One region of the Pseudomonas sp. GGS8 genome, then DNA from elsewhere that is predicted to be linked to it. Evidence: predicted binding sites of a transcription regulator. Region 1 holds the regulator's gene; the other holds the start of a gene.
What was found. The regulator sigma-54, encoded in region 1, starts transcription at its own class of promoters, with help from an activator protein. The targets are predictions, from matches to a motif close to ANTGGCATNNANNTTGCTNT.
Positions count from the first base shown of each region.

Region 2: the regulator sigma-54 is predicted to act here: its motif matches at 5,203-5,222, upstream of J3D54_RS17405 (circularly permuted type 2 ATP-grasp protein).

Region 1 covers NZ_JALJWF010000001.1:2,941,344-2,956,288, reverse strand. The annotation lists gene hisD (histidinol dehydrogenase) at 1-1,104, opposite strand, end outside; gene hisG (ATP phosphoribosyltransferase) at 1,229-1,864, opposite strand; gene murA (UDP-N-acetylglucosamine 1-carboxyvinyltransferase) at 1,990-3,255, opposite strand; gene J3D54_RS13260 (BolA family protein) at 3,278-3,517, opposite strand; gene J3D54_RS13255 (lipid asymmetry maintenance protein MlaB) at 3,632-3,937, opposite strand; gene J3D54_RS13250 (phospholipid-binding protein MlaC) at 3,934-4,587, opposite strand; gene mlaD (outer membrane lipid asymmetry maintenance protein MlaD) at 4,599-5,066, opposite strand; gene mlaE (lipid asymmetry maintenance ABC transporter permease subunit MlaE) at 5,066-5,863, opposite strand; gene J3D54_RS13235 (ATP-binding cassette domain-containing protein) at 5,863-6,672, opposite strand; gene J3D54_RS13230 (KpsF/GutQ family sugar-phosphate isomerase) at 6,949-7,923, shown strand; gene J3D54_RS13225 (HAD family hydrolase) at 7,923-8,447, shown strand; gene lptC (LPS export ABC transporter periplasmic protein LptC) at 8,455-9,027, shown strand; gene lptA (lipopolysaccharide transport periplasmic protein LptA) at 9,014-9,562, shown strand; gene lptB (LPS export ABC transporter ATP-binding protein) at 9,562-10,287, shown strand; gene J3D54_RS13205 (RNA polymerase factor sigma-54) at 10,473-11,966, shown strand; gene raiA (ribosome-associated translation inhibitor RaiA) at 12,041-12,349, shown strand; gene ptsN (PTS IIA-like nitrogen regulatory protein PtsN) at 12,362-12,826, shown strand; gene rapZ (RNase adapter RapZ) at 12,829-13,686, shown strand; gene J3D54_RS13185 (HPr family phosphocarrier protein) at 13,702-13,974, shown strand; gene pmbA (metalloprotease PmbA) at 14,104-14,945, opposite strand, start outside.
Region 2 covers NZ_JALJWF010000001.1:3,819,567-3,834,511, reverse strand. The annotation lists gene J3D54_RS17425 (acetyl-CoA C-acetyltransferase) at 1-482, opposite strand, end outside; gene J3D54_RS17420 (cytochrome c) at 1,076-1,885, shown strand; gene J3D54_RS17415 (transglutaminase family protein) at 1,998-2,801, opposite strand; gene J3D54_RS17410 (alpha-E domain-containing protein) at 2,798-3,748, opposite strand; gene J3D54_RS17405 (circularly permuted type 2 ATP-grasp protein) at 3,761-5,170, opposite strand; gene J3D54_RS17400 (ribonuclease E inhibitor RraB) at 5,576-5,917, opposite strand; gene J3D54_RS17395 (hypothetical protein) at 6,133-6,366, opposite strand; gene speE (polyamine aminopropyltransferase) at 6,520-7,395, opposite strand; gene J3D54_RS17385 (PLDc N-terminal domain-containing protein) at 7,673-7,864, opposite strand; gene J3D54_RS17380 (hypothetical protein) at 7,948-8,478, opposite strand; gene J3D54_RS17375 (ankyrin repeat domain-containing protein) at 8,722-9,240, opposite strand; gene J3D54_RS17370 (long-chain-acyl-CoA synthetase) at 9,337-11,175, opposite strand; gene J3D54_RS17365 (DUF3509 domain-containing protein) at 11,520-11,798, shown strand; gene mtnC (acireductone synthase) at 11,898-12,581, opposite strand; gene J3D54_RS17355 (acireductone dioxygenase) at 12,586-13,131, opposite strand; gene J3D54_RS17350 (methylthioribulose 1-phosphate dehydratase) at 13,152-13,778, opposite strand; gene J3D54_RS17345 (MFS transporter) at 13,775-14,926, opposite strand.

The DNA of each region.
Region 1 (14,945 bases):
ATAGTCGCCCAGGGCTTCGGAAGTGTGGCGGCCCATGAAGATCGCGCCGGCATGGCGGATCTGCGGCAACCAGGCCTGCGGATCGGCGACCGACAGCTCCAGGTGCTCCGGGGCAATGCGGTTGGCCACTTCGATGGCCTGTTCCATGTCGCGAACCTTGATCAGCGCACCACGGCCATTGATCGAGGTTTCGATGATCTCGGCGCGTTCCATGGTTGGCAGCAGTTTGGCGATGCTGGCGGCCACCTTGTCGAGGAACTCAGCGTCCGGGCTGACCAGAATCGCCTGGGCGTCTTCGTCGTGCTCGGCCTGGGAGAACAGGTCCATGGCGATCCAGTCCGGATCGGTCTGGCCGTCACACACCACCAGAATCTCCGACGGGCCGGCGATCATGTCGATACCGACCTGGCCAAACACGTGGCGCTTGGCGGTGGCGACATAGATATTGCCCGGACCGACCACTTTGTCGACCTTCGGCACGCTTTCAGTGCCATAAGCCAGCGCCGCAACCGCTTGGGCGCCGCCGATGGTGAACACCCGGTCGACGCCGGCGATGCAAGCCGCGGCCAGCACCAGCTCGTTCACTTCACCGCGCGGGGTCGGCACGACCATGACCACTTCGGTCACGCCTGCCACCTTGGCCGGAATCGCGTTCATCAGCACCGAGGACGGGTAGGACGCCTTGCCGCCCGGTACATACAGGCCGGCGCGATCCAGTGGCGTGACCTTCTGGCCCAGCACCGTGCCATCGGCTTCGGTGTAGCTCCAGGAGTCCTGTTTCTGCTTTTCGTGGTAGCTGCGCACACGGGTCGCGGCTTTTTCCAGGGCTTCGCGCTGAGGCACGGTGATGCGGGTCAATGCCAGTTCCAGGCGTTCGCGCGGCAGGATCAAGTCCGCCATGGACGCCACTTGCAGGCCGTCGAACTTCTGGGTGAACTCGACCACCGCCGCATCGCCCCGCTCACGCACGGCCTTGATGATGTCCAGCACTCGCTGATTAACCGAGTCATCAGACACACTTTCCCAGCTCAGCAGATGATCCAGATGATGTGCGAAATCCGGATCAGCAGCGTTGAGTCGGCGAATTGCAGTCGGTGCGGTCATAGCGAGAGCCTCATAGGATTGGCAAAAACTCAGGCGCCCGAAGCTAACATTCGATCCGCTTGGGCACCTGAGAATTCTGGCTATGAGGCGGATAGACGGCGCGACTCAAGGTCGCGCAGGTGAATCAGCCGCGGTGTCGAGACTCCACTGCCTTGCGCAGGGTGTCGATCAACGCCTGGATACGGGCATGCTGCATTTTCATCGAGGCTTTGTTGACGATCAGACGCGAGCTGATGGCAGCGATGAAATCCTGTGGCTCCAGGCCATTGGCCCGCAGCGTATTACCGGTGTCGACCACGTCGATGATCTTGTCGGCCAGACCGATCAGCGGCGCCAGTTCCATCGAGCCGTAGAGCTTGATGATGTCGACCTGACGACCCTGTTCGGCGTAGTAGCGCTTGGCAACGTTGACGAACTTGGTGGCGATGCGCAGCCGGCCCTTGGGCTCGATCGCGCCGACCTTACCGGCCGTCATCAGTTTGCACTGGGCGATTTGCAGGTCCAGTGGTTCGTACAGCCCCTGGCCACCGTATTCCATCAGCACGTCTTTACCGGCGACGCCCAGGTCGGCGGCACCATGCTCGACATAGGTCGGCACATCGGTGGCACGCACGATCAGCAAGCGCACATCGGCCTGGGTCGTGGGGATGATCAGCTTGCGGCTCTTGTCCGGATTCTCGGTCGGCACGATGCCCGCTTCAGCCAGAAGCGGCAAAGTGTCGTCAAGGATGCGGCCCTTGGACAGTGCGATAGTCAACATGGGAAACGTCAGTCCTTATCAAGGTACTCATGCCCGGTCGCAAACGGCGCCGGACATACATCAAGGCTAACAGCCCCGATTTGAACGAAATCAACGGACGCGTCCCTGCGCCCATGCAGCAGAAACTAGCCCGGAACGCGGCGGATCTTGGCGCCGAGCATCTGCAGCTTCTCTTCGATGCACTCATAACCACGGTCGATGTGGTAGATGCGGTCGATCAGGGTATCGCCTTCGGCGATCAGCGCCGAGATCACCAGGCTGGCCGAAGCACGCAGGTCGGTGGCCATGACTGGCGCGCCCTTGAGCTTTTCGATGCCAGTGACGATGGCGGTGTTGCCTTCGACCTGGATGTGCGCGCCCATGCGGTGCAGTTCGTAAACGTGCATGAAGCGGTTTTCGAAGATCGTCTCGATCACGGCACCAGTGCCTTCGGCAATGGCGTTGAGGGAGATGAACTGCGCTTGCATGTCGGTCGGGAACGCCGGGTATGGAGCGGTCCGCACGTTGACGGCTTTCGGCCGCTTGCCGTGCATGTTCAGCTCGATCCAGTCTTCGCCGCAGGTGATTTCAGCACCCGACTCGCGGAGCTTTTCCAGAACGGCTTCAAGGATGGTCGGATCGGTGTCCTTGACCTTCACACGCCCGCCGGTGACCGCTGCCGCCACCAAGTAGGTGCCAGTCTCGATACGGTCAGGCATCACTTTGTAAGTGGTGGTGTGCAGACGCTCAACGCCATCGATGGTGATGGTGTCGGTACCGGCACCGGAAACCTTCGCGCCCATGGCGTTCAGGAAGTTCGCCAGGTCGACGACTTCAGGTTCGCGAGCGGCGTTGGCCAGAACGCTACGGCCCTTGGCCAGAGCGGCCGCCATCATGATGTTCTCGGTACCGGTCACGCTGACGGTGTCGAAGAAGAAGTGCGCACCGCGCAGGCCGCCTTCAGGGGCCTTGGCTTTGATGTAGCCGCCTTCGACGTCGATGACCGCGCCCATGGCTTCGAGGCCGCGGATGTGCAGGTCGACCGGACGCGAACCGATGGCGCAACCGCCAGGCAGTGCGACTTCAGCTTCACCGAAACGGGCAACCATCGGGCCCAGTACCAGGATCGAGGCGCGCATGGTTTTAACCAGTTCATACGGCGCGATCAGGGTCTTGATGGTGCGTGGGTCGATTTCGACGCTGAGTTTCTCATCGATCACAGGCTCAATGCCCATGCGACCGAACAGCTCGATCATGGTGGTGATGTCGTGCAGGTGCGGCAAGTTGGCCACAGTCACCGGGCCATCGCACAGCAAGGTGGCAGCCAGGATCGGCAGGGCAGAGTTCTTTGCCCCGGAAATGCGGATCTCGCCATCAAGACGAGCGCCACCGGTAATAATCAATTTATCCATAAGAATCTCGACGCCCTTGGGCTCAGGTGCGCTCGGCCCAGGCCGCGCTGCTGAAAAATTTCATAGTGACCGCATGGATGCTGCCATCGACAATCCATGGGTTCAAATGGGCATAGACCTGCTGCTGACGCTTCACCGGGCTTAACGCCGCCAGTTCATCGCTAATCACGTTCAGCTGGAAGTTGCAGCCTTCGCCTTCAACTTCCACCTTCGTGTTTGGCAGCTTTCCTTCAAGGAAGCTCTTCACTTCTACGGCCTGCATGCTCAACCTCAATCGGCGCCCTGTGCGCGCGGGTCGGACATCATACAAAAAAGCCCCGCGCCTGCGAACCCCGCGAAGCAGGACTCTGACGGGGGGCTTCTTTATAGATGCGGTTCAGGGGTGCGCCAACAGCTCGGTCAACTCACTGACCTGAGCGATTTCGCGCATATCGTCGGGCATCGCACGAATGCTCAGGGCCTTGCCGGCCGCCTGGGCATCGCGCATGAAACACAGCAGCAACGACAAACCGACGCTGCTGGACTTCTCCACCGCGGAGCAATCGATTACCAGTGCAGCCGCTTTGCTGGATTTGATCAGCGCCTGACCCTGCTTGCGCAGGTCCGGGCCCGTCCGGTAATCCAGCACGCCGCTGAGCAGCAGCTCGCCGGTTTCGCTCATGCGAATGGCCGACTCACTCATTGGACTTTCTTCTCGACAGCTTTTTCGGTGTTTTCCTTGGCTTTGGCGACTTCCCCGGCCCAACTATTGATGGTCTTGTCCAGGTCGTTGCCATTGCGCTGCATCGCATCAGCGAACTGATCGCGGAACAGCTTGCCAATGTTGATTCCATTGATAATGACGTTACGCAGCTTCCATTCACCGTTGATCTTTTCGAGTGTGTAAGACACCGGATAGATCGCGCCGCTGCTGCCTTTGACCGTCATGCCCACGCTGGTACGGTCTCCGGATTCATCCTTGGCAGGCTCGACGGTGATGCCCTGGTTGTTGTATTCGAGCAAGGCGTTGCCATAAAACTGGAACAGGCCCTTTTTGAAGTTTTCTTCAAACGTCTTCATTTGTTCGGGCGTTGCTTTGCGCGAGTATTTGACCGTCATGATGCTTTTGGAAATGCCCTCGGCATCCACCACAGGTCCGACGATGGTGTTCAACGCCGTATAAAAGTCTTGTGGATCCTGCTTGTACTTCTCTTTATTGGCCGACAGGTCGGCGAGCATCCGGGTCGTGGTGTCCTGAACCAGATCGTGCGCCGACTGCGCCGCCACGGCGTTAGCCATCAACGGCAGGGCCGCGAGCAATACCAACAGGCCACGTCGTAAGATAGAGATCATTTAAAAGCTCCTCATTTAGCGTCTTTGCTAACGGTATTGAGCAGGAATTTACCGATCAGGTCCTCGAGCACCAGCGACGACTGGGTGTCATGGATGGTCCCACCCTCCTTGAGCAGGGTTTGTTCCCCACCCACGCTGATACCGATGTACTTCTCGCCCAACAGGCCAGCCGTCAGGATAGATGCAGTGGAGTCAGTCGGCAGGTTATCTACGCGCTTTTCCAGTTGCATGGTCACCCGACCGGTGAAGCTGTCGCGATCCAGATCGATCGCCGTGACCTTGCCGATGGTTACACCGGCCATGGTCACTTTAGCCCTGACCGTCAAACCGGCGATATTATCGAAATAAGCATAAAGTTTATAAGTATCGGTGCTCGGGCTCGGGGACAGACCACTGACCCGCAACGCAAGCAACAGCAAAGCCAGGATGCCAGCCAGCAAGAAAAGGCCGACACCGATTTCCAGGGTGCGGTTTTGCATCAGAAATCTCCAAACATCAAGGCGGTCAGAATAAAGTCCAGGCCGAGTACCGCCAAAGAGGCATACACCACGGTCTTGGTAGTGGCACGACTGATCCCCTCGGAAGTGGGCTCGCAGTCATAGCCTTGGAATACGGCGATCCAGGTCACGACGAAGGCAAAAACGATGCTTTTGATAATGCCGTTGAGCACATCGTCGACAAACGTCACGCTGTTTTGCATGTTCGACCAGTAGGAGCCTTCATAGACACCCAACCAGTCGACGGCCACCCACGAACCGCCCCAGATGCCCACCACGCTGAAAATCATCGCCAGCACCGGCAGGGAAATGAAGCCGGCCCACAGGCGCGGGGCAATAATGTACTTGAGCGGGTCGACCCCGATCATTTCCAGGCTGGACAGCTGTTCGGTGGACTTCATGTTGCCGATTTCGGCGGTCAGCGCCGAACCCGCGCGCCCGGCGAACAGCAAGGCCGTGACCACTGGCCCCAGCTCACGCAGCAGCGTCAGCGCAACCATCTGCCCGACCGCCTGCTCCGAACCGTAGCTGGACAGAATGTTGAAGCCCTGCAGCGCCAGCACCATGCCGATGAACACCCCGGAGACCACGATGATCACCAGTGACATCACGCCCACCGAATGCAACTGCTTGACCAGCAGGCCAAAACCGCCGCCGATGCCGCCACGACCGAGCAAGGCATGAAACAGGAACAACGCCGAACGCCCGAACACCGCCAGCACATCGATGCCGGCGTGGCCGAAACGGCGCACTCTTTCTATCAGTGAAATCTTGCGCATCAGCGCTTCCCCAGAAGATCTGCGCGGTAATCCGTCGCTGGAAAGTGGTATGCGACCGGGCCGTCGGGTTCGCCAGTCATGAACTGGCGTATCCGTGGTTCCTGCGAATTCATCAATTCCTCGGGAGTCCCCTGCCCCAACACCTGACCTTCGCCGACGACAAAGATGTAGTCCGCAATGCTCGCGGTCTCGGCCAGATCATGGGAGACCACGATACTGGTGATACCCAGCGCATCGTTGAGCAGACGGATCAGACGCACCAACACCCCCATGGCGATCGGGTCCTGGCCGACAAAGGGCTCGTCATACATGAGAATTTGCGGATCGAGGGCAATCGCCCGGGCCAGCGCGACTCGACGCTTCATCCCACCGGACAATTCGTCGGGCATCAGGTCGATGGCACCACGCAAGCCCACGGCCTGCAATTTGAGCAGGACAATGTCGCGAATCATTTCTTCCGGCAGCGCGGTATGAACGCGCAACGGAAAGGCGACGTTCTCGAACACATCGAGATCGGTAAACAGTGCGCCGCTCTGAAACAGCACACCCATCTGCTTGCGCGCATCGAACAAATCGCTGCGCGACAATGTTGGCAGGTTCTGGCCGTTGACCCAGACTTCGCCGCTGGAGGGGCGCAATTGCGCACCCATCAGCCGCAACAGCGTGGTCTTGCCACACCCGGAAGGCCCCATGATGCCGGTGACCTTGCCGCGTGGGATGCGGATATCGACGTTATTGAAAATGCTGCGCGCACCGCGCTTGAAGGTCAGTCCCTTCAGCTCGACCGCGTAGGCGTTATCGGCACTCATCTAAACTCCTTGCGATGCAGCCTCTCACTCGGACGCCTGGCTTTCTGACGAAAGCACATACCTTCCCGGGCAGGCCGAACTGGCGGCGAACTATATCACTGCAAAGGCCAAGCGCCCAAGGCCCAAGCCGGGCACGTTCAGCAACATGACCACCTGAAATCATCTATTTAGAGGGTTTCAGTAATAAGGAATGACAAAGCACGACGAACTTGCGTGAGGGTTTTGATCATTACCGTTATAATCGCCGCCTTTTCATCAGGCTATACGATTTCTGACATGAGCCAATCCAGCAACCTGATTCAATCTGCACAACGCACCATCCGCCTCGAACTGGAAGCCGTACAAGGCTTGCTGCCCCATATCGACGCAGATTTCGTACGCGCTTGCGAGATGATTCTGGCGAGCAAAGGCCGCGTAGTCGTGGTCGGCATGGGCAAATCGGGGCATATCGGCAACAAGATTGCCGCCACCTTGGCCAGTACCGGCACCACGTCATTCTTCGTGCATCCAGCCGAAGCCAGCCACGGCGACATGGGCATGATCACGCGCGACGACATCATCCTGGCACTGTCGAACTCCGGCTCCACCAATGAAATCGTCACCCTGCTGCCACTGATCAAGCGCCTGGGCATCAAATTGATCAGCGTCACCGGCAATCCCGATTCAGCGCTGGCCAAGGCTGCCGAGGTCAACCTCAACGTTCACGTCGAGCACGAAGCCTGCCCGTTGAACCTGGCGCCAACCTCTTCGACCACCGCCGCCCTGGTGATGGGCGATGCCCTGGCGGTGGCGCTGCTGGAAGCCCGCGGTTTTACCGCTGAAGATTTCGCCTTTTCCCACCCCGGCGGCGCGCTTGGCCGACGCCTGCTGCTGAAAGTGGAAAACGTCATGCACGCCGGGCAAGAGCTGCCGCAGGTTCAGCGCGGCACCCTGCTCAAGGACGCATTGATGGAAATGACCCGCAAGGGCCTGGGCATGACCGTGGTTCTGGAAGCCGACGGCAAACTTGCCGGGATCTTCACCGACGGCGATCTGCGTCGCACCCTGGACCGCAGCATCGACATCCACAGCGTCACCATCGACCAGGTCATGACCGCCCACGGCAAGACCGCACGTGCCGAGATGCTTGCCGCCGAGGCGCTGAAAATCATGGAAGACCACAAGATCAACGCGCTGGTCGTGGTCGACAGCGAAGACCGTCCGGTCGGCGCCTTGAACATGCACGATTTGCTGCGCGCGGGAGTCATGTAATGAGCACGGATCTACTGCAACGCGGCAAACAGATCAAACTGGCGGTATTCGACGTCGACGGCGTGCTGACCGACGGGCGCCTGTATTTCCTCGAAGACGGCAGCGAATTCAAGACCTTCAATACCCTCGACGGTCAGGGCATCAAGATGTTGATGGCAGCCGGCGTGCAGACCGCTATCATCAGCGGCCGCAAGACTCCGGTGGTCGAACGGCGGGCGAAGAACCTCGGCATTCCACACCTGTACCAGGGTCGCGAAGACAAACTGGTGGTGCTCGACGAGCTCCTTGCCCAACTCAACCTAAGCTATGAACACGTGGCCTACCTCGGCGACGACCTGCCGGACCTGCCGGTGATTCGCCGCGTCGGCCTGGGCATGGCGGTGGCCAACGCCGCCAGTTTCGTGCGCGAACACGCCCACGGCATCACCCAGGCCCGTGGCGGCGAGGGTGCCGCGCGCGAATTCTGCGAATTGATCCTGCGCGCCCAGGGCCGCCTCGATGCGGCCAACGCCGCGTACCTGTGAGCCCAACATGCTGAGCAAAAAGATTCGCAACATCCTGATATTCGGTTGCATCGCGGCGCTATTCGCTGCGGTCGGCTACTGGAACATCAGCCCGGAACGCTTCCTCGACAAGCCAGTGGCGCAAGTCGATGAAGCCATGATCGACTATTACGCCACCAACGCCCACAGCGTGCAGTACCTGCCGGACGGCAAATTGCAGTACGAAATGACGTCCGACAAGGTCGAACACCTGAAAGCGACCGAAGTGACGTTGCTGTCCAATCCTGACCTGAACATGTTTCGCGGTACCGAGTTCCCCTGGCACGTCCAGAGCGAGCGCGGCGAAGTCAACCCGGACGGCACCCAGGTCGAGCTGATTGACTCGGTACGCATCACCCGTTTCGACGAAAAAAACCGTAAAACCCTGATTACCACCACCCGTATGACAGTGTTCCCGCAGCAGCAATATGCGCAGACCGATCAACCCGTTAGAATCGACGGCGCTGGCGGTGTATCGACAGGCAACGGAATGAAAGCGTACTTGAAAGAAAGCAGGATACACCTGCTATCGAACGTAAGAGGACAGTATGAGGCTCGTTAAAACTCTCCCTATTTTGCTCAGTCTGAGCGCAGCACTGGGAAGCGTGAGCGCCTGGGCTCTGCCGACCGATCAAGCGCAGCCTATCCGCATTCAGGCCGACGACGCCCAGCTGGACGACAAGAATGGCATTGCCACCTATAAAGGTGACGTGATCATCACCCAGGGCTCGATGATCGTTAAGGGCAACACCGTGACCATCACCCGCACGCCTGCAGGCGACATCGACGTGGTGACTTCGGTGGGCAACCTGGCCTACTTCGAGCAACTGCAGACCGCTGGTGACACCAAGCCCGTTCAGGGCTGGGGCGTGACCATCCAGTACCACGCAGCCCAAAACCGCGTAGTGCTGATCGACAAGGCAAAAGTTGTCGACAAGGACAATAACACCACCCAGGGCGAGAAAATCGTCTACGACACGGTCAAGAAGCTTGCGAGCGCCGGTCGCGCCACGGGCAACAAAGTCACCGAGACGCGTCCGCGCATCGACATGGTGATCCAGCCGAAAAAGAAAACCGACGAGCAAAAGGCCCAGTAATGGCAACTCTGAAAGCTCAGCATCTGGCCAAGAGCTACAAGAGCCGCCAGGTCGTGCGTGACGTCAGCTTGTCCATCGACAGCGGTCAGATCGTCGGCCTGCTTGGTCCCAACGGCGCCGGCAAGACCACCTGTTTCTACATGATCGTCGGTCTGGTGCAGGCCGATCAGGGCCGCGTACTGATCGATGACCTGGATGTCAGCCACCAGCCGATGCACGGTCGTGCGAAGGCCGGTATCGGCTATCTTCCACAAGAAGCGTCGATCTTCCGCAAGCTGTCGGTGACCGACAACATCATGGCCATCCTCGAGACCCGCAAGGAGCTCGACAAGGCAGGTCGCCGCAAAGAGCTGGAAAGCCTGCTGCAGGAATTTCACATCCACCACATCCGTGACAGCCTTGGCATGAGCCTGTCCGGTGGCGAACGCCGTCGCGTGGAAATTGCCCGGGCACTGGCCACCAACCCGAAATTCATCCTCCTCGACGAACCCTTCGCCGGCGTGGACCCGATCTCGGTGGGCGACATCAAGCAGATCATCCATCACCTCAAGGCCAAAGGCATTGGCGTGCTGATCACTGACCACAACGTCCGTGAAACCCTGGACATCTGCGAAACCGCCTACATCGTCAATGATGGCCAGCTGATCGCTGAAGGTGACTCTGCCACCATCCTGGCCAACGAACTGGTCAAGGAAGTGTATCTGGGCCACGAGTTCCGCCTGTAAGCGCTGAACTGCCTGGCCAGTCGCCTGAGCGCTCTTTTTCAATAAAAAATCAATAGTTTTTTATTGTTACAGCGCTCTAGGCAAACACTTCAGTTTCAGGCATATAATTTGCTTATGTTTGGCGCTTCGGCGCCCTGTAGTGGATGGCGCATGTGCGCCGGCGAATAAGGTGTTAAGCCCCTGCCATGAAACCATCGCTAGTCTTGAGAATGGGCCAGCAGCTGACGATGACACCGCAGCTGCAACAGGCCATCCGCCTGCTCCAATTGTCGACCCTGGACCTGCAACAGGAAATCCAGGAGGCCCTGGAGTCCAATCCGATGCTCGAACGCCAGGAAGAAGGCGACGACTTCGATAACGCCGACCCCTTGGCCGACAAAGCCGAACAGCAACCCAACGCCGACATTCAGGAACCCTCCTACCAGGAAACCGCTCCGACGGTGGATAACCTTGAGGAAGGCGACTGGAACGAACGCATTCCCAACGAATTGCCTGTCGATACCGCCTGGGAAGACGTCTACCAGACCAGTGCCAGCAGCCTGCCGAGCAATGATGACGACGAGTGGGATTTCACCACCCGTACTTCGGCCGGTGAAAGCCTGCAAAGCCATTTGCTCTGGCAACTGAACCTGGCACCGATGTCCGACACCGATCGCCTGATCGCCGTGACCCTGATCGACTGCATCAACAATCAGGGCTATCTGGACGAAACCCTCGAGGAAATCCTTGAGGCCTTCGATCCGGAACTGGACATCGAACTGGACGAAATCGAAGCCGTCCTGCATCGCATCCAGCAATTCGAGCCCGCCGGTATCGGCGCTCGCAACCTCGGTGAATGCCTGCTGCTGCAACTGCGCCAACTGCCCGCCAAGACCCCTTGGCTGGCCGAGGCCAAGCGCCTGGTCACCGACTACATCGACCTGCTCGGCAGCCGCGACTACAGCCAGCTGATGCGCCGCATGAAGCTCAAGGAAGATGAACTGCGCCAGGTGATCGAACTGGTCCAGAGCCTCAACCCGCGCCCGGGCTCGCAAATCGAGTCCACCGAAGCCGAATACGTTGTTCCCGACGTGATCGTGCGCAAGGACAACGAGCGCTGGCTGGTGGAGCTGAACCAGGAGTCGGTGCCACGCCTGCGGGTCAACGCCCAATACGCCGGCTTCGTACGCCGCGCCGATACCAGCGCTGATAACACCTTCATGCGTAATCAGCTGCAGGAAGCTCGCTGGTTCATCAAGAGCCTGCAAAGCCGCAACGAAACCCTTATGAAAGTGGCCACCCAGATCGTCGAGCATCAGCGCGGCTTCCTGGAGTACGGCGACGAGGCCATGAAGCCGTTGGTACTGCACGACATCGCTGAGGCGGTAGGCATGCATGAATCGACTATTTCACGGGTGACCACGCAGAAATTCATGCATACCCCACGGGGCATCTATGAACTGAAATACTTTTTTTCCAGCCACGTCAGCACCTCCGAAGGCGGTGAATGCTCGTCCACGGCGATCCGCGCGATCATCAAAAAACTGGTTGCCGCGGAAAATCAGAAAAAGCCGTTGAGTGACAGCAAGATCGCTGGTTTACTGGAGGCACAAGGCATTCAGGTGGCTCGCCGCACCGTCGCCAAGTACCGCGAATCCCTCGGGATCGCGCCTTCGAGCGAACGCAAGCGGTTGATGTAGAGCCACGCCACAGCGTTCCAGTGGTAGATCATCTGATCTACCGCTTTATGCACTGGCAACGAAGGAGAAGCTGTATGCAAGTCAACATCAGTGGACACCAACTGGAAGTGACCGAACCTCTTCGCACCTACATCGGCGAAAAACTCGAACGATTAGAGAGGCATTTCGACAAGATCACCAACGTGCAAGTCACGATGACGGTCGAGAAGCTCAAGCAGAAAATCGAAGCCACACTGCATATTCCCGGCAATGAAGTGGTCGCTAACGCGGAACATACCGATATGTACGCAGCGATCGACGCACTGACCGACAAGCTGGATAAACAACTCAAAAAGCATAAGGAAAAGACCCAGAGCCTCCTCCAGGGCGCGACCGGTCGTTAACACTCCCAACCCATGATCCGACTTGAAAGCATCCTGACCCCCGGCCGTTCCCTCGTGAACGTGCCGGGCGGCAGTAAAAAGAAAGCCCTCGAGCAAATTGCCAACCTTATCCATCGCGAAGTGCCGGGTCTGGCCATGCAGGATGTCTTCGAGAGTCTGGTCGCCCGTGAAAAACTCGGTTCCACCGGTTTTGGCAACGGTATCGCCATCCCCCACTGCCGCCTCAAGGGCTGTGAGTCGCCCATCAGCGCCTTGATGCACTTGGACGCACCCATCGATTTCGACGCCATCGACGGTGCCCCGGTTGACCTGCTGTTTGTCCTGCTGGTCCCGGAAGCCGCCACCGATGCGCACCTGGAGTTGCTGCGCCAGATCGCCAGCATGCTTGACCGCAAGGAAGTGCGCGAAAAACTGCGTAGCGCCCCGAGCAACGAAGCCTTGTATCAGGTTGTCCTGAACGAGCAAAACGGTCACTAATCATGCGCCTGATCATCGTCAGCGGCCGCTCCGGCTCAGGTAAAAGCACTGCCCTCGATGTTCTCGAGGACAACGGCTACTACTGCATCGACAACCTGCCTGCCGGCCTGTTGCCAGAACTGGCCGAACGCGCGCTGATTCATACCGAACTGGCACAACCGCTGGTGGCCGTGTCCATCGATGCACGCAACTTGCCGAGCCACCTGTCACGGTTTCCCGAATTGCTGGAAGAAGTCCGCAGCCGGCATATCCAGTGCGATGTGCTGTATCTGGACGCCGATGAAGAGACCCTGCTCAAACGTTTTTCGGAAACCCGCCGTCGTCACCCCCTGAGTAGCGCCAATCGCTCGCTGGCGGAGGCGATAGAGGACGAAACCAATCTGCTGGGGCCGATCGCCGATCTGGCCGACCTCAAGGTCAACACCACCAGTCTGAACCTGTATCAGCTGCGCGATACCATCAAGCTGCGCCTGCTGAATCAGCCGGAGCCCGGTACTGCGTTTCTGGTGGAGTCTTTCGGGTTCAAGCGTGGCATGCCGGTGGACGCCGATCTGGTGTTCGACGTGCGTTGCCTGCCCAACCCTTACTGGAAACCGGAGCTGCGGGCACAGTCCGGGCTCGATCAACCGGTGGCCGAGTACCTGGCGGCACAGCCGGATGTCGAAGAGATGTTCCAGGACATTTCCTCCTACCTGCTCAAGTGGTTGCCCCGCTTTGCCGCCAGCAACCGCGCCTATGTCACCATTGCCATTGGCTGCACCGGCGGACATCACCGCTCTGTCTACTTGACCGAACGTCTGGGTCAGGTCCTGCAACAATCCCTGAAGAACGTCCAGGTTCGCCACCGCGACCTCAGCTAAAGGATTCACATCGCGATGCCTGCTCTGGAAATCGAAATCATCAACAAGCTGGGCCTGCATGCCCGCGCATCTGCAAAGTTCGTCGGGGTGGCCGGGCAGTTCCCGTGCCAGATCAGGGCTGGCCGCACTCCAGAGACTATGGTCGATGGCAAAAGTATCATGGCCATGATGATGCTGGCTGCGGGCAAGGGCACCAAAATCCACCTGAAAACCGAAGGTGAACAAGAGCAGGAAGCAATGGCTGCACTGGTGGCGCTGATCAATAACTACTTCGACGAAGGCGAATAAAGATCAATGGATTGCAGCATTCGGTCGCGGCCACAGACGCGTAGGCGCTGACAAAAGCTGCGATATCTTGATCCAAAAAAAACGCGCCACCCGATTGGGTGGCGCGTTTTTTTGTGCAGCAGTCGCAGCTTAGCTGCCCGCCACCGTCATCCGCTCGATCAACACCGAACCGGTGCGAATGTTGCTGCGTAATTCCAGGTCATTACCCACCGCAAGGATCTGCTTGAACATGTCACGCATGTTGCCGGCAATGGTCACTTCCTGGACCGCGAACTGGATTTCACCGTTCTCGACCCAGAAACCCGCCGCGCCACGGGAGTAATCGCCAGTGACCATGTTCAGGCCCTGCCCCATCAATTCAGTGACCAGCAGGCCACGACCCATGCGGCGCAACAAGGCCGCCTGATCTTCGTCGCCATGGGTGACGAACAGGTTGTGCACCCCGCCGGCATTGGCGGTGCTCGGCATGCCCAGCTTACGGCCGGAATAGGTGCCAAGCACGTAGGACACCAGCTCGCCGTTTTCCACGAACGGCTTGGCGTAGGTCGCCAGGCCATCGCCGTCGAAGGCAGAGCTGCCCAAGGCGCGCATCAAGTGCGGACGTTCATCGATGGTCAGCCATTCCGGGAACAGTTTTTGCCCCAGCGTGCCTTCGAGGAACGACGATTTGCGATACAGACTGCCACCGGAAATCGCCGAGAGGAAACTTCCAAACAAACCGCCGGCCAGTTCCGCAGAAAACAGCACCGGCACTTCGCAGGTCGGCACCGGGCGCGCGCCCAAGCGACTCGCTGCCCGTTGCGCGGCACGCTGGCCGATGCTCTCCGGGCTGGCTAACAAATTGCCCTGCCGGTTCACGTCGTACCAGTAATCGCGCTGCATCTGGCCATCGGCCTCGGCGATCATCACACAGCTGAGGCTGTGACGGGTCGAGGCATAACCGCCGACAAAACCGTGGCTGTTGCCGTACA
Region 2 (14,945 bases), 880 kb from region 1:
AAACCTTCGATTGTGGCAATCAGATCGGCACCCACGCCCTGAGGCGTGAAATGGTTGTGCAAGTTGGTTTCCGGGTCCAGCGCCCAGGCCCCACCGTCGCTGCCCATGGGTACGCGGGACATAGACTCGACGCCGCCGACCACCACCAGATCTTCGAAGCCGGAACGCACTTTCATCGCGCCCAGGTTCACTGCTTCCAGCCCCGACGCGCAGAAGCGATTGAGTTGCACACCCGCCACGCTGACGTCCCAATCAGCCACTTGTGTGGCGGTCTTGGCGATGTCGGAACCCTGATCGCCGATGGGCGTGACGCAGCCAAGCACCACGTCATCGACCTGACTGGTGTCCAGGGACGTGCGCTGCTGCAACGCCGTCAGCAGCCCGGCCACCAGGTTCACTGGCTTGACGCTGTGCAAGGCGCCATTGGCCTTGCCTTTGCCACGGGGCGTGCGCAACGCGTCGAATATCAAAGCTTGGGTCATGGCGTTCTCGAACCTGAGGGTGATCTCTATGCCCTCACCTTATGCCGAGCAGCCATGGATTCAATGACCACAGCGCTCATTGGCGTTGACGGTCACGCTCAGACGAACGGTAGTCAGCTATCGGATTAATCGATTCGTGTCACCAAGCTGTCTAGCCAACGGGCGCCCAAGAAGCTGGCCATGAGCCTCATACCTTTTTAGAAGCGGATTGTGCATAACCCATACGAAATGGATCTAAGCCAAGCGTGACGCGGGCCCTAATGTAAACCTGTACGAAGTTGTCGTCGGGTTTTGCCGAGGCTCTCGTCCTACAGGAAGTGCAGCGCTCTGCCGTCATGGAGATATGCAGGCAGGCAATCAGGAAATAACAAAAAAGGCGGTCAAGCCATGTTCAAACATTCGAAAGTACGTCAAGCCGGGCTCATTCTATTCGCTACTACACTGTTGTTGATTTTGCCGAACCTGACCAAGGTGCTTGGCTGATCGAGCATCAGGGTTTTCATTTCGCCTGATATAAATGTGATTGGCTCGCTACCTGAATCAGCGCGCCTGTGCCAACCCTTGCGGCACTTCCACGACATGGACGACGATCATTGAAAGCGCTCATTCTGTTTGGGGCCTTGCTGCTCAGCACGCCTCTGTCCGCCGCACAGCTGAATCTTGAGCTGGGCGCGAGCCCTCGCACCTGGCAGACCGAGGAATTGCTCAAGCATCCTCAAGCTCAGACCATCACGATCACTAACGACGTTTCCTACAAACGGGACATGAGCTATCGCGCCGTGCCGATGGCGGCGTTGTTGACGGGTACTAAGCCTGACGATCACCTGCAAGCCGTGGCTTTGGACGGTTTTGCCGCTGAACTGGCTGCCGCGCCTTTGCTCAATACCCATCAGGGGGCGCGAGCCTGGCTGGCGATTGAAGACCCGGCCAAGCCGTGGCCGCCGCTGTCGGAGGGCAAGCACAGTGCGGGGCCGTTCTATCTGGTCTGGACCGATCCACAGGCGGGCAATATCAGCCCCGAGCAATGGCCGTTCGAAGTGGCGAGCATCAAGCGCATGGCCCCGGTGGCCGAACGCTTCCCTGCCCTGTTGCCCGATCCTGCGCTGAAGGCAGACCATCCGGTGAACAAAGGCTTTGCGCTGTTTCAGAAGAACTGCCTGGCCTGCCATCGACTCAATGGCGCGGGGGATGCGCAGTTCGGACCGGACCTGAATATTCCGTTCAACCCGACCGAGTATTTCGGCGCGAAGTTCCTCAAGCGTTACATCCGTGACCCGCAGAGTTTGCGCCAGTGGCCGCAAGCGAAGATGCCTGGGTTCTCGTCGACAGTGTTGCCGGAGGGGGATCTGGACTTGTTGGTGGGGTATTTGAAGCACATGGCTGGGCGCAAAATTAAGCCGTAATGACACCCTCCTCCCTGCGGGAGCGGGCTTGCCCGCGATAGCGTTACTCCAGACATAAATGCGGTGACTGGAAGGCCGCCATCGCGGGCAAGCCCGCTCCCACAGGGATTACTTACTGCTGCTGGACGGTAATCACTGGCGTCGGCGAAACAAACACCTTGGCATGCATCTGCTCGTACCCGCCGCCACGGCGCATGCCGCGCACCGGGCAGGCGTCGAGGTAGTCCAGGCCCACGGCCAACTTCAGGTGACGCTCAGGGCGGGCCAGTTCGTTGGTCACATCGAAGCTGTACCAGGCGTCATCCAGCCAGGCTTCCGCCCAGGCGTGACTGGCCAGGTGTTCGCTGTTCTCGCTGTACAAATACCCCGACACATAACGCGAGGGAATGCCCAGGCTACGGGCGCAGGCGAGAAACGCATGGGTATGGTCCTGGCAAACCCCGGAGCGCCCGGCGAAAGCTTGCGCGGCGCTGGTCTCCACTTCAGTGGAACCCGGCGTGTAGGTCATGTGCTGGTTCAGGCCATGCATCAAATCGATCAGCGCCGTGCGATCCCGCCGTTGCTTGCACGCCTTCTCGGCAAACGCGCGCAGGGCTTCATCGGCTTCGGTCAGCCGAGTGAAACGCAGGAACGGCAGCGCCGACTGGCTCTCATGCTCGGCTTCGCGCAGTTCGTCGATGTCGACCTGACCACGGGCGCCAATGATGATCGCCTCATGCGGCTCGTCCAGGGTCAGCACATGCAGGATGTTGCCGAACGGGTCGAGTTGCGCACGCACCGGGCGCGGCAGGTCGAGTTGCCAGCTCAGCACGTGCTGGCGCTCGCTGTCGTGGGGTGTCAGTCGCAGGTACTGGATGCTCGCCCGCACCTGATCTTCGTAGTGATAGGCGGTCTCGTGGCTAATGGAAAGTCTCATGCAGCCTCCAGATAGGAACTGTGTATGGCATTGCCCAACTGGCGCACCAGCGGGATGAACTCGGTCAGCCAGGCATGCAGGCCTTCATCGAGAATTTCGTTGATACCGGTGTAGCGCAGGCGCGCGTCCATTTCCGCCGCCAGGCGTTGTGCGGGACGGCCGTTGGCCCCCGGCAGTTGAGCGAGAATCTGATCGACCTCTTCGGTGCAGGCTCGCAGGGATCGCGGCACATCGGCGCGCAGCAACAACAGCTCGGCCACATGCCGGGCGCCGGGGGCGTCGCGGTAGATTTCGGTATAGGCCTCGAACGACGACAAGGCCCGCAACAAGGCGCTCCATTGGTAATAGGCGTGGGCCGTACCGTCACTGACTGCTTCGGCTTGATCGCCGGCCATTTCGTAACGGGCATCAAGCAGGCGCAAGGTGTTGTCGGCCCTTTCGATAAAGGTGCCCAGACGAATGAAGCGGAACGCGTCGTTACGCATGATCGTGCCGTAGCAAGCGCCGCGGAACAGGTGGGAACGTTCCTTGATCCACTCACAGAAACGGCTCATGCCGTAGCGACCCAAGCCCTGTTCGGCGATCCCGCGAATTTCCAGCCAGGTGGCGTTAATGTTTTCCCACATGTCGGCAGTGATTCGCCCACGCACCGCATGGGCGCTGGCTCGCGCCGCGCCGAGGCAGCTGTAGATACTCGCCGGGTTGGCCGCGTCCAGAGCGAAAAAATGCAGCAGCCGCTCGGCATGCAGATCGCCGTGACGTTCCAGGTAATCGTCCAGGGTGCCGGTGATCAGCAACGGCATGGCGAGTTCGTGCAAGCCGTCGCCACGACCGTCCTGGGGCATCAGCGACAGCGAATAACTGATGTCGAGCATCCGTGCGAGGTTTTCCGCCCGCTCCAGGTAACGCGACATCCAATACAGATCCGAGGCAGTTCTACTTAACATGGCAAGCTTCCTTCAATCCTCGACCACCCAAGTGTCCTTGGTGCCGCCGCCCTGGGAGGAGTTCACCACCAGGGAGCCTTCACGCAAGGCGACTCGGGTCAAACCGCCGGGTACAACCCGGGTTTCGCGGCCAGACAATACAAACGGACGCAGGTCGATGTGGCGCGGAGCGATGCCGTTTTCGACAAAGGTCGGACAGGTCGACAAAGACAACGTCGGTTGCGCGATGTACGCGTGGGGCTTGGCTTTGATCCGCTCTCGGAAAGACTCGATCTCTGCCGCCGTCGCCGCCGGCCCCACCAGCATTCCGTAACCGCCGGAGCCTTGGGTTTCCTTGACTACCAGCTCCGGAAGGTTGGCCAGCACGTGGGACAGTTCCGAAGGATTACGACACTGCCACGTCGGCACGTTCTTCAGGATCGGCTCTTCGTCCAGATAGAAACGAATCATGTCCGTGACGAAGGGATACACCGATTTGTCGTCCGCGACTCCAGTGCCGATGGCATTCGCCAGCACCACGTTGCCGGAGCGGTAGGACGACAACAGTCCCGGCACGCCGAGCATCGAATCCGGGTTGAACGCCAGCGGATCGAGAAACGCATCGTCGAGGCGCCGGTAAATCACATCGACGGCTTTCGGCCCGTCCGTGGTGCGCATGAACACCTTGTCGTCGCGCACGAACAGGTCCGCGCCTTCCACCAGTTCAACGCCCATTTCTCGAGCGAGAAACGCATGCTCGAAAAACGCGCTGTTGAAACGTCCCGGCGTCAGCACCACCACGCTCGGGTTGTCGATCGGGCTGGAGCTTTTCAGGGTGTCGAGCAACAGGTTCGGGTAGTGGTCGATCGGTGCAATGCGTTGGGCCGCGAACAACTCGGGGAACAGGCGCATCATCATCTTGCGGTCTTCGAGCATGTAGCTCACGCCGCTGGGGGTACGCAGGTTGTCTTCGAGCACGTAGTACGTGCCGTCGCCATCGCGCACCAGGTCGACGCCGGAAATGTGCGAATAGATATCGCGGTGCAGGTCCAGCCCTTGCATCGCCAACTGATACTGCTCGTTGGCCAGCACTTGCTCGGCCGGGATGATGCCGGCCTTGATGATGCGCTGCTCGTGATAGAGGTCGGCAAGGAACATGTTCAATGCCTTGACCCGCTGAATGCAGCCGCGCTCGACGACCCGCCACTCACTGGCGGGGATGCTGCGGGGAATGGTGTCGAAGGGAATCAGACGCTCTGTCCCCTGCTCATCACCATAGAGCGTGAAGGTAATCCCGGCGCGATGAAATAGCAGATCGGCCTCGCGTCGCCGTTGTGCCAAAAGCTCGTCAGGCGTTTCGGCCAGCCAACGGGCAAACTCCCGATAATGCGGACGGACCTGGCCGCCGGCATCGTACATCTCATCAAAATAGGTGCGGATCATGCCGTACTCCTTGTCACCCGGACGTCCAGACCTTCGCAAGGCCCGTGCCATCGGCATAAACGCTTTGATATCAATCAGTTGGATAATGTCGCTGCGCGCACCGCACCAATCCTGTGCGGTAATTGCCCCACCCTGATCGCCCCCGCTTCATGGCGAAGCAATGCTGTCGCCTATCAGCAGCATAGTCAGAGTTGATTTCATTGCTCGGGAGGGAGAGGCGGATAATCCGTGCATTCGCTGGAAAACTGATCGCTCTTCCCTTTTAGCCGCCTGTTTAGGCGGTTTTTTTTGCATTTTTGAAACGTTATGAATCGAAAACACGATCTTCGGCCTTTTCAAACCGCGAAAACGAAAACGGCCAACCCGAAGGTCAGCCGTTGCTGAGTGTTGTCGCTGTTCATAAGGTTATGCGAGTAGCCCTCGTACCTCCTGCTTGACGCCCCATCCCTCGATGATGCCGCCCAGAGGTTCGACCACTGCCTCGAAGTCCTGCTCAAAGTTTCCGATCCCGTCGTAGGTGGCGTACATCACTTTGCTCAATTCCAGCGACCACGCGCCGTCGTCACGCACGCTGATCTGGGCATTCAAGGATTCACCACAAAAATGACCTGCCGCCCTGCGTGCCCGCTCCTCGTCCGGGAAAATGGCGTAGAACTCGATGGGATGGAATCGTGAAAAGTCGAAACCGCCTTCTTTCATGCGGCGCAGCACGCTGCTGCTGATGTCTTCTTGATAGGCTGTGCTCATGAAACGTCCCCCTCAGACTGATGGATAGACTTTCCGTATTCCCTGCACTTTCAATCGATTGATGGAAGCGATACGACAACAGAGGTTGCCGCCGGGAAACAAGCATGTAGCTGACAAGACCAGACCTTAGCGAGTCATTCGCTGATCTCGGTTGCAGAGTAGCCCCAAGACAGAGCCGCTGCCAAGGCCTGGTGGTGAATGTGACAAGAGGCGTATCAGATCGGGGTAATGCTGAGGATTTCAATGCTGTACTGGGATTTCAGACTTTTGACCGTCGGGTCATCGGTACGCCCCTCCAGATCATTCAGATCAAGTGCAGCAGCGACCGGCAGGCGCCGGGCGCGAATGAGTTTGGCGGCTTGCTCGCTGTTCGGGCACTCCTCGCACTCGAAGAGTTCGTCGACTGTTTCACCGTGATCGTCCACGAAAGTGATTTTCCACTTTTGCATCGGTGCCTCCTCGATAAAACCCATCGATGGGCTTACATCTATCTCGACTCGTGCATTGGCCGATCGTTCCAAGGGATCCTAAAAGCGAGACATGAAAAAGGCCGTCACCCGGGTGCTTCACACCGGCGACGGCCTTTTCTGATCGACGAAGCGTCAGTCGTTGCTGGGTTTGTTCACCGCTTGCAGCACGTATTGCGGCAAGGCGAAGGCGCCGATGTGGATTTCCGGGTTGTAGTAGCGGGTGATGATGCCGCTGCCAGCGAAGCGCTGTTGCAGGGTTTCGCGGGTCAATTTGCGATAGGCGGTATCGGTTGCGCCCCAGGCGAAGGTCATCGCGCCGCCGATGTAGGTCGGCACCGCCGCTTGATAGAAGTGCCAGTCCGGGAACAGGCTGCGCAGGCGGCCGGCGGTGGTTTTGACTTCTTCGATTTGCATGAACGGAGTGCCGTTCTGGGTCACCAGAATGCCGCCTTCGTTCAGGCAGCGGCGGCAAGCCTGGTAGAAGTTTTCGGAGAACAGCACTTCGCCCGGACCGATCGGGTCAGTGGAGTCGGAAATGATCACGTCGAACTTTTCGGTAGTGGTGGCGACGAAGCGCATACCGTCGTCGATGACCAGGTTCAGGCGTGGATCATCAAACGCACCCTTGGAGTGGTTCGGCAGGAATTCCTTGCACATATCGACCACGGTGCCGTCGATTTCGACCATGGTGATGTGCTCGACGCTGCGGTGTTTGGCCACTTCACGCAGCATGCCGCCGTCGCCGCCGCCGATGATCAGCACGCGCTTGGCGGTGCCATGGGCGAGGATCGGCACGTGGGTGAGCATTTCGTGATAGATGAATTCGTCAGCTTCGGTGGTCTGGATAACGCCGTCCAGTGCCATCACCCGGCCCATGCGCGGGTTTTCGAAGATCACCAGGTGCTGGTGTTCGGTGCGCACTTCGTGCAGCAGTTTTTCCATGCGAAAACGCTGGCCATAGCCTTCGTAGAGGGTTTCCAGGTACTCGCTGGTTGGGGTATTACTCATGGGAAGTGCTCCGATGAATGCGGGTGGCAACGGACGGTTACCCGCCCATGATGGCCAATCGATCGCCTCGATTGACCGGGAAAGGCGCGCATTCTACGTCGAGGAACATGACAGGTCGAACCTCACGTGATGATTCGACCCAATCCCTGCGGGAGCGGCGGTGCGACGATTCGACTTGCACGCGACAGGATCACCGCGGTGTAGCTGACAGTCCGCAGCGCCGGCATCGCGGGCAAGCCACGCTCCCACAGGTTCGGTGTTGCTTGCGCGAAACCGGTCAGATCCGCACATCGCCCCTTGGCCCGGCGATGGCCCAGATGATCAGGCCCAGCACCGGCAGCAGCAGGATCAACAGCACCCAAAGGACTTTCATCCCGGTTTCGGCGCCACTTTTAAGCACGTTGATGATGGCCCAGATATCCAGGGCAAAAATAATCAGGCCGATCAGGGTGTTGAACGTGGAACCCATGGTGTCGCTCCAAAAAAATGGTAGGCACTCTTAGGATAGTCGGGCCTGGCGAGGGTTCCGTTTTATTACCGTTGTAGACGGCTTCAGACGTGGATGGCCACTTTCAGGGCTTCCAGGGAGGGCGCGGCGGCGATGCCGACTTCGGCGCACAGTTCCAGCACCCGTGGCACGTCGTTGCCATAGACCAGCACCACTTGCAGTTCATCGTCGAGCAACTGGCTGAAATTCATCAAGGTGTAGCCACCGTTTTCCTTGTTCAGGCTGCTCATCTGCACCTGAATGCGATTGAGCGCCGTGAGAGCTTCGGTTTTGGCCAGTTGCTTGGGCTTGATGTTGAACTCAACGCCGGGGCCGAACGAGGCGACGATCTGCGCGAACAGGTCCATGTAGGTGTCGGCCTGGAACAGCACGGTTTCCGGCAGACTGCCGACGACAACCCACTCGCCCAACGGGATCGGGAAGGTGTCGTCGTAGTTGATGTCTGGATTGACCGCCAGAAAAGCCTCGGGATCGGCGTAGGCCTGAGCCGCTTCGTCAGCGATTTTCAGGATTTCGTCCTCGCCCATGCACCCGGAGCTGATTTTGCTGATGAGTTCAACGAGTGCGGCTTTCATGAGGTGGATCCTGTAGCGAGGGAATTTTGAGGGCGCGAAGGATAACGCATTCGGAAACGGATTGCGGGACCTGGCAGGAACCTGTGGCGAGGGGGCTTGCCCCCGTTCGGCTGCGAAGCAGTCGTAAAACCAGAGAACTGGGTTTGAATGAGATACCGAAGGGGACCGCTTCGCGGCCCAACGGGGGCAAGCCCCCTCGCCACAGAGCTCCCTCGCCACAAAAGCCCCGCGACACTACAGAGGTCAGGCCAGGAGTTTTTGCAGCTGCGCGGTGGTATCCGCCGCTCCCATGGTCTTGGCCGCGTCCAGCGCAGACACGCCATTGGCGTCCTTGGCTGCCGGATCGGCGCCTTTGCTGATCAGGTAGTCGATGATTTCGACGCGGTTGAACATCGCCGCCATCATCAGCGCAGTGCGACCGTCGAAGGACGAACCTTCCACCTCAGCGCCCCCCTCAACCAACGCCTTCACCACTGCCAGATCCCCCTTGAACGCCGCGCCGGCAATCGGGCTCTGGCCGTTGTCGTTGCGAATCTCGGGATCGGCCTTGTGTTCGAGCAGGACTTTTACCGTGTCGACATGGCCGTGGTACGCGGCGAGCATCAGCAAAGTGTCGCCCTTGTGGTTACGCAGGTTCGGCGGCAAGCCCTTGGTCAGCAGCGCAGCCATCATGGCCGCATCGCCCTCGCGCGCTTTGTTGAACACCTGTTCGGCAAATTCAGCAGCCTCTTCGGGGGTCATCTGGCGGCTTTTGTCTGACATTGGGGACTCCACATTCGGTCAATCGGAAAGCCGATAGTTTCCCGAGCAGTCCGGAACCTGTCACTTGTTTTTTCTCATGGAGGGTCATAGCCAGATTCAATAGCGATGCCTGCCGCCGCGAATATCCGCCAGCACCTGCTCGGTGACCTGCACGTAAGTCTCGGTGCCCGGCAGCCAGGCGTAAATCGGATCACCGCCAGTTTTGCTCGGGTCGAACGCTTCGTCCTTGAGCCGGGTCTTCTGGTATTTGAAGGTTCCGGTGGTCTCCATTTTCACTTTCACCCGCAGGAACAGTGGCACCGCATAGGCCGGCATTTGCTGCCTGGCGAACGCCAGCAACTCACTGAAATCCAGGGTCGCCAGGGATTCGGCCGGTGTAATGGCCGCCATCCCCGCCCGCCCGTTGGTGTTGTGGATTTCCACGCCATAGGCCACGGCTTCGGCAATATGCGGATGTTGCAACAGGATGTTTTCAACCTCGGTGGTGGAAACGTTTTCGCCCTTCCAGCGGTAGGTGTCGCCCAAGCGATCGACAAATTGCGCGTGACCAAAACCGATGTTGCGCAGCAGGTCACCGGTATTGAAATAACGGTCACCCTTCACGAACACATCGTGGAGCACCACTTTTGCGGTCTTCTGCGGATCGGTGTAGCCGTCCAGCGGTGCCTTGTCGTCGATTCTCGCCAATAACAGCCCCTGCTCGCCCTTGGCCACTTTGCGCATGAACCCCTTGGCATCCCGCGTGGGGGCGCCGCTGTCATGGTCGTACGCCACCAGCTCCCAGGCCATCAGGGAAAAGCCAACGGTGTTGTCGAAGTTGAGGATGTTGGTGAAGCCAATATTGCCGTCGCTGGCGGCGTACAGCTCGCAGATATGCTCAACGGCAAACCGCGTCTTGAACTCGCTCCACGCGCCAGGGCGCAAACCATTACCGATCATCTTCGTCACGCTGTGCCGGCTGTCGTCGACGCTGCGCGGTTGATCCACCAGATAGCGGCACAATTCGCCGACATAACCGAGGGTGGTCGCCCGGTACTTGCGCACGTCGCTCCAGAACTGGCTGGCGCTGAACTTGCGGCGGATGGCAAACCCCGACGCCCCGCTGATCGCCGAGCCCCAGCACACACAGAGCCCGGTGGCGTGGTACAGCGGCAAGGTGCAATAGACGACGTCCTGCGGCTGCATGTCCAGAGCGATCAGCCCGAAACTGGCGCAGCTGCGCATCCAGCGGCCATGCTTGAATACCCCGGCCTTGGGCAACCCGGTGGTGCCCGAGGTGTAGATATAGAAGCAAGGGTCGTCGAAAAAAACCCGTCGGCTGCTGTCGGGATTCTCATGGGAGGCGTTGCAGCTGGCCGTCATCAGGTTAATGAAGCCATCGGACGCTTTGCCCGGATCGCGATAAGTGTCTTGATCGGCGACGAACCAGGTGCGCGCTGCATCGATAGCCACCCGCTCGCGGACCGCATTGAAGGCCGGAACCAGCTCTTCTCCGACCACGATCGCTACGGGCGTCACCAGGTTCAGGCTGTGAGCCAGGGTGTCGCGGGTCTGGGAAGTATTAAGCAAAGCGCTGATCGCACCGACCTTGGCCACCGCCAATATCGTCACCAGCAGTTCCACACGGTTCTCGATAAAGACCGCCACCACATCGCCCTTGCCGATGCCTTGGGCAATCAGGTGATGGGCGATGCGATTGGCCCACTGATTGGCTTGTGCATAAGTGAGCGTCACCTCGCCCTGCAGCAATGCCGGGCCGTCGGGGTTACGCAACGTCGCCTGCTCAAAGCTCCATCCGAGACCACACGGTTGGGTCGGGTCCTTGACGTTGGCGACTTTCATGCCCTTCACCACGCGAGGGATGGCTTTGGCAATGGAAGGCAGTTTGCGGAGCATCATGCCCCAGGTAATCGTGTCGTGCAGCGGGCGGCTCATGATTGCTCCCGTTCGATCTTTTTATTGTCGGGTGGCGTTGATTGAGGCCGAAAATACGTCAGGGCTTCTTGAGCTGTACACGCGGTTTTTGCAATGTTTTGTATCCACGGCCGCAGCATTCGAAAAGCGCAACCTCAGCGATTGCGATTGGTTCCATCCAATTGTCGCCAACCTCGCAAAATGCAGGATGCACGATACCGATTCATGCAAATTGCACGACAAGCTGAAAATCACGAATATATAACTTGTTGATTTATATCAAATTTTAAAAAATACGGCACTGGCACAATCACTGCAACTACCTCTCCATGTTGCCCTTCAAGCACAAAATGGAGCTGATAGACATGAGCCTGATCCAGGAAAAATTTTCGTCGCTGTTCTCCAACTTCGAAGTCATCACCCAGCCACGGCCTGACGGCGGCATTCTGCTGACCCTGCGCAGTCAGGAAGGCAAAGTCTTCAAACGTTCGATTTCCTACCAGCAATTGCACGCCGGCGATCAACTGTCATGGGTGATCAGCGCGATTCGCCGTGACATCGCCGAACAGGCCAGCGAACTGCCACAGATCTCCATGCTGCAAAGCCAGCAACGGTTCGCGCTGCCGACTTATCACTCGGTTTAAATCCTGCGGTTGTATAAATAAACGCACTACAAACAAACAGGCCGTGAGAGCTTTCGCTTCACGGCCTGAGTTGTTTCTGGCTTCGCGCAAGTTATGTGGTTACAGGGCAGAAGGGTTTATCCGCGCAAAGCTGTCGACGGTCACATGCCCTGCCAGTTCCCCGCCCTCACGGGCCAAGCCACAGGTGGCCATGCCGGCCGCACGCGCCGCGTCCAGTTCCTGAACAATGTCGGACAGAAACAGAATCTGCGAAGCCTCGAGGCCAATCGCCTGGGTGATACGCTCGTAGGACTGAGCTTCGCGCTTGGGCCCCGAAGTGGTGTCGAAATAGCCGCTGAACAGTGGCGACAAATCCCCCGCCTCCGAGCATCCGAAAATCAGTTTTTGCGCCTGAATCGAACCCGAGGAATAAACAAACAGTTGATAGCCTTCCTGATGCCAGCGCTTCAGCGCTTCAACGGCGTCCGGGTAAACGTGGCCTTTCAACTGCCCGGCCTGATACCCCTGCTCCCAGACCATGCCTTGCAACGCCTTGAGTGGCGTGGCCTTGCGGTCTTCTGCGATCCAGCCCAGAAGGATGTCGATAAGCCGCTCGACGTCGGCTTGTGGTTCATCGCTGTCATGACGAACAGCGGCGAGCTGCTCGGCGACGTCAGCGCGCTCGGCATTTTGCCGAACGAAATCCGGCAAGTGTTTGGCCGCGTAGGGAAACAATACGTCGAACACAAAACTCACCGCGCTGGTGGTGCCTTCGATGTCGGTGAGAATCGCTTTGATCGGCATCGGTTCAGTCCTCAAGACGCGGGAAGTGGCTGGCAATGTCATCGCCGGTGAAGTTGGCCACCCAGCCTTCGGGGTTGTTGAACAGGCGGATTGCGACGAAATGCGGGTTTTCGCCCATGTCGAACCAGTGCGGCGTCCCCGCGGGCACCGAGATCAGGTCGTTTTTCTCGCAGAGCACGGCGTACACGTAATCGCCGATGTGCAGGGTGAACAAGCCACGGCCGGCGACGAAAAATCGCACTTCGTCTTCGCCATGGCGGTGTTCATCGAGGAACTTGGCACGTAACTCGGCTTTTTGCGGGTGATCGCTGTTCAGGCTGACCACGTCGACGGTAATGTAACCGCGCTCGGTCATCAGCTTGTCGATTTGCTCCTGATACGCAGCGATCACTTCTTCCTGGCTGGCGCCGGGCTGGATTTTCGCCGCGGCTTGCCAACGGTCGAAACGCACGCCCTGCTCGGCCAGGGTCGAGGCGATGTCTTCGAAGTGGGTCAGCATCTTGTTCGGAATGTCAGGGCTTGAGACGTGGTAAACGGACAGGCTGCTCATCAGGGCAACTCCTTAACGGTTCATGCATTACGGTTAAAGAGCGAACGCGTCTTCAACTCGCACTCGAACAAAAATTCAAAAGCCTCGATCTGCCGCAGTGCATCGCTCATGCGCGCGCCCCACGTATAGAGGCCATGGCCGCGAATCAGGTAGCCGACGCAATCAGGGTGGGCGTCGAGCCAAGGCTGCACCTTGGCCGCCAGCCGTGCAATGTCCTGGTCGTTGTCGAAAATCGGCACGTGCACCCGGGACTCGTGGGTCGAAATGCCGCTGAAGGCCTTTTGCAGTTCGTAGTCTTCGAACTCGATGAAGTCTTCCGGTGTCAGGCGCGACAGCACCGTGGCATTCACCGAATGGGTGTGCAGCACCGCGCCGATCTCCGGACGCCAGCTATAGAGCTGAGTGTGCAGCAGGGTTTCGGCGGACGGCTTCTTGCCCGGTTCCAGACTGTTGCCTGACAAGTCGGTGGTCAGCACATCGTCCGGGCCCAGTTGGCCCTTGTGCTTGCCGGACACGGTCAGCAAGGCTTCGGTCGGCGACAGTCGGGTCGAATAATTGCTGCTGGTGGCCGGCGACCAGCCGCGGCCATACAGAAAGCGCCCGGCGTCGATGATTTCCTGGGCGAGGTGTTCACGGCTAAGGCTCATGGCCTGTCCTCTTGCATACGTGTGGCAATGATAACGGCAGCGGCGAAGGCTGCGAGACTGGCAATACTAAAGGTCAATGTGGCGCCGAGGGCATTCCAGCTGTAGCCGGAATACAACGCGCCCAGTGCGCCGCCGGTGCCGGCCAGTGCGGCATATAGCGCTTGGCCCTGCCCTTGCTGACGCGCGCCGAAGCTACGTTGCACGAACTGGATGGCAGCGGCGTGAAAGCTGCCGAAGGTGGCGGCGTGCAGCACCTGGGCGAACAGCAACACCCAAAGGAACTCGGCAAACGAGCCAAGCAACAGCCAGCGCAGGGCCGCCAGCAGGAAACTCGCCAACAGCACCCGGCGTACCGAGAAGCGCGCGAGAATCTTGCTCATGGCCAGAAACATCAAGACTTCGGCGACCACACCGACCGCCCAGAGCATACCGATCAGCCCGCGACTGTAACCGAGTCGCTCAAGGTGCAAGGTCAGAAAGGTGTAATACGGCCCGTGACTCATCTGCATCAGCGCCACGCACGCGTAAAACGCCAACACTCCGGGGCTGCGCAATTGCTGGAGGAACCCCTCCCCGGTCAACCGTTCACCCTGAACCGGTTGCGCGTTGGGCACCCACAAGCTGCTGACGACGATCCCGGCCATGATCAGCACCAGCGCCACCGGGTAAATATCGAGGCTCAGCCATTCGAACAATCGGCCCAGCGCCACCACAGTGATGATGAAACCGATGGAACCCCACAGGCGAATCTGACTGTAGCGCGACGTCTGCCCCTGCAAGTGCGCCAGGGTGATGACTTCGAACTGCGGCAACACCGCGTGCCAGAAGAACGCGTGCAAGGCCATGACCATCGCCAGCCAGGCGTAGGTCTTGCTGACGAAAATCAGCGAGAACGTCAGCAGCGTGCACACCGCGCCGAAACGCACGATGGCCAGCCGTCGCCCGGTGTAGTCACCGAGCCAGCCCCAGATATTCGGCGCCACGCAACGCATCAGCATCGGAATCGCCACTAATTCGCCAATGCGTGCGGCACTGAAGCCCAGATGATCGAAGTACAGCGCCAGAAACGGCGCCGTCGAACCGAGCAAGGCGAAATAGAACAGGTAGAAACTGGAGAGCCGCCAGTACGGGAGCGCCGCCGCTGCCATCAGACTGCAGCGGCTATCA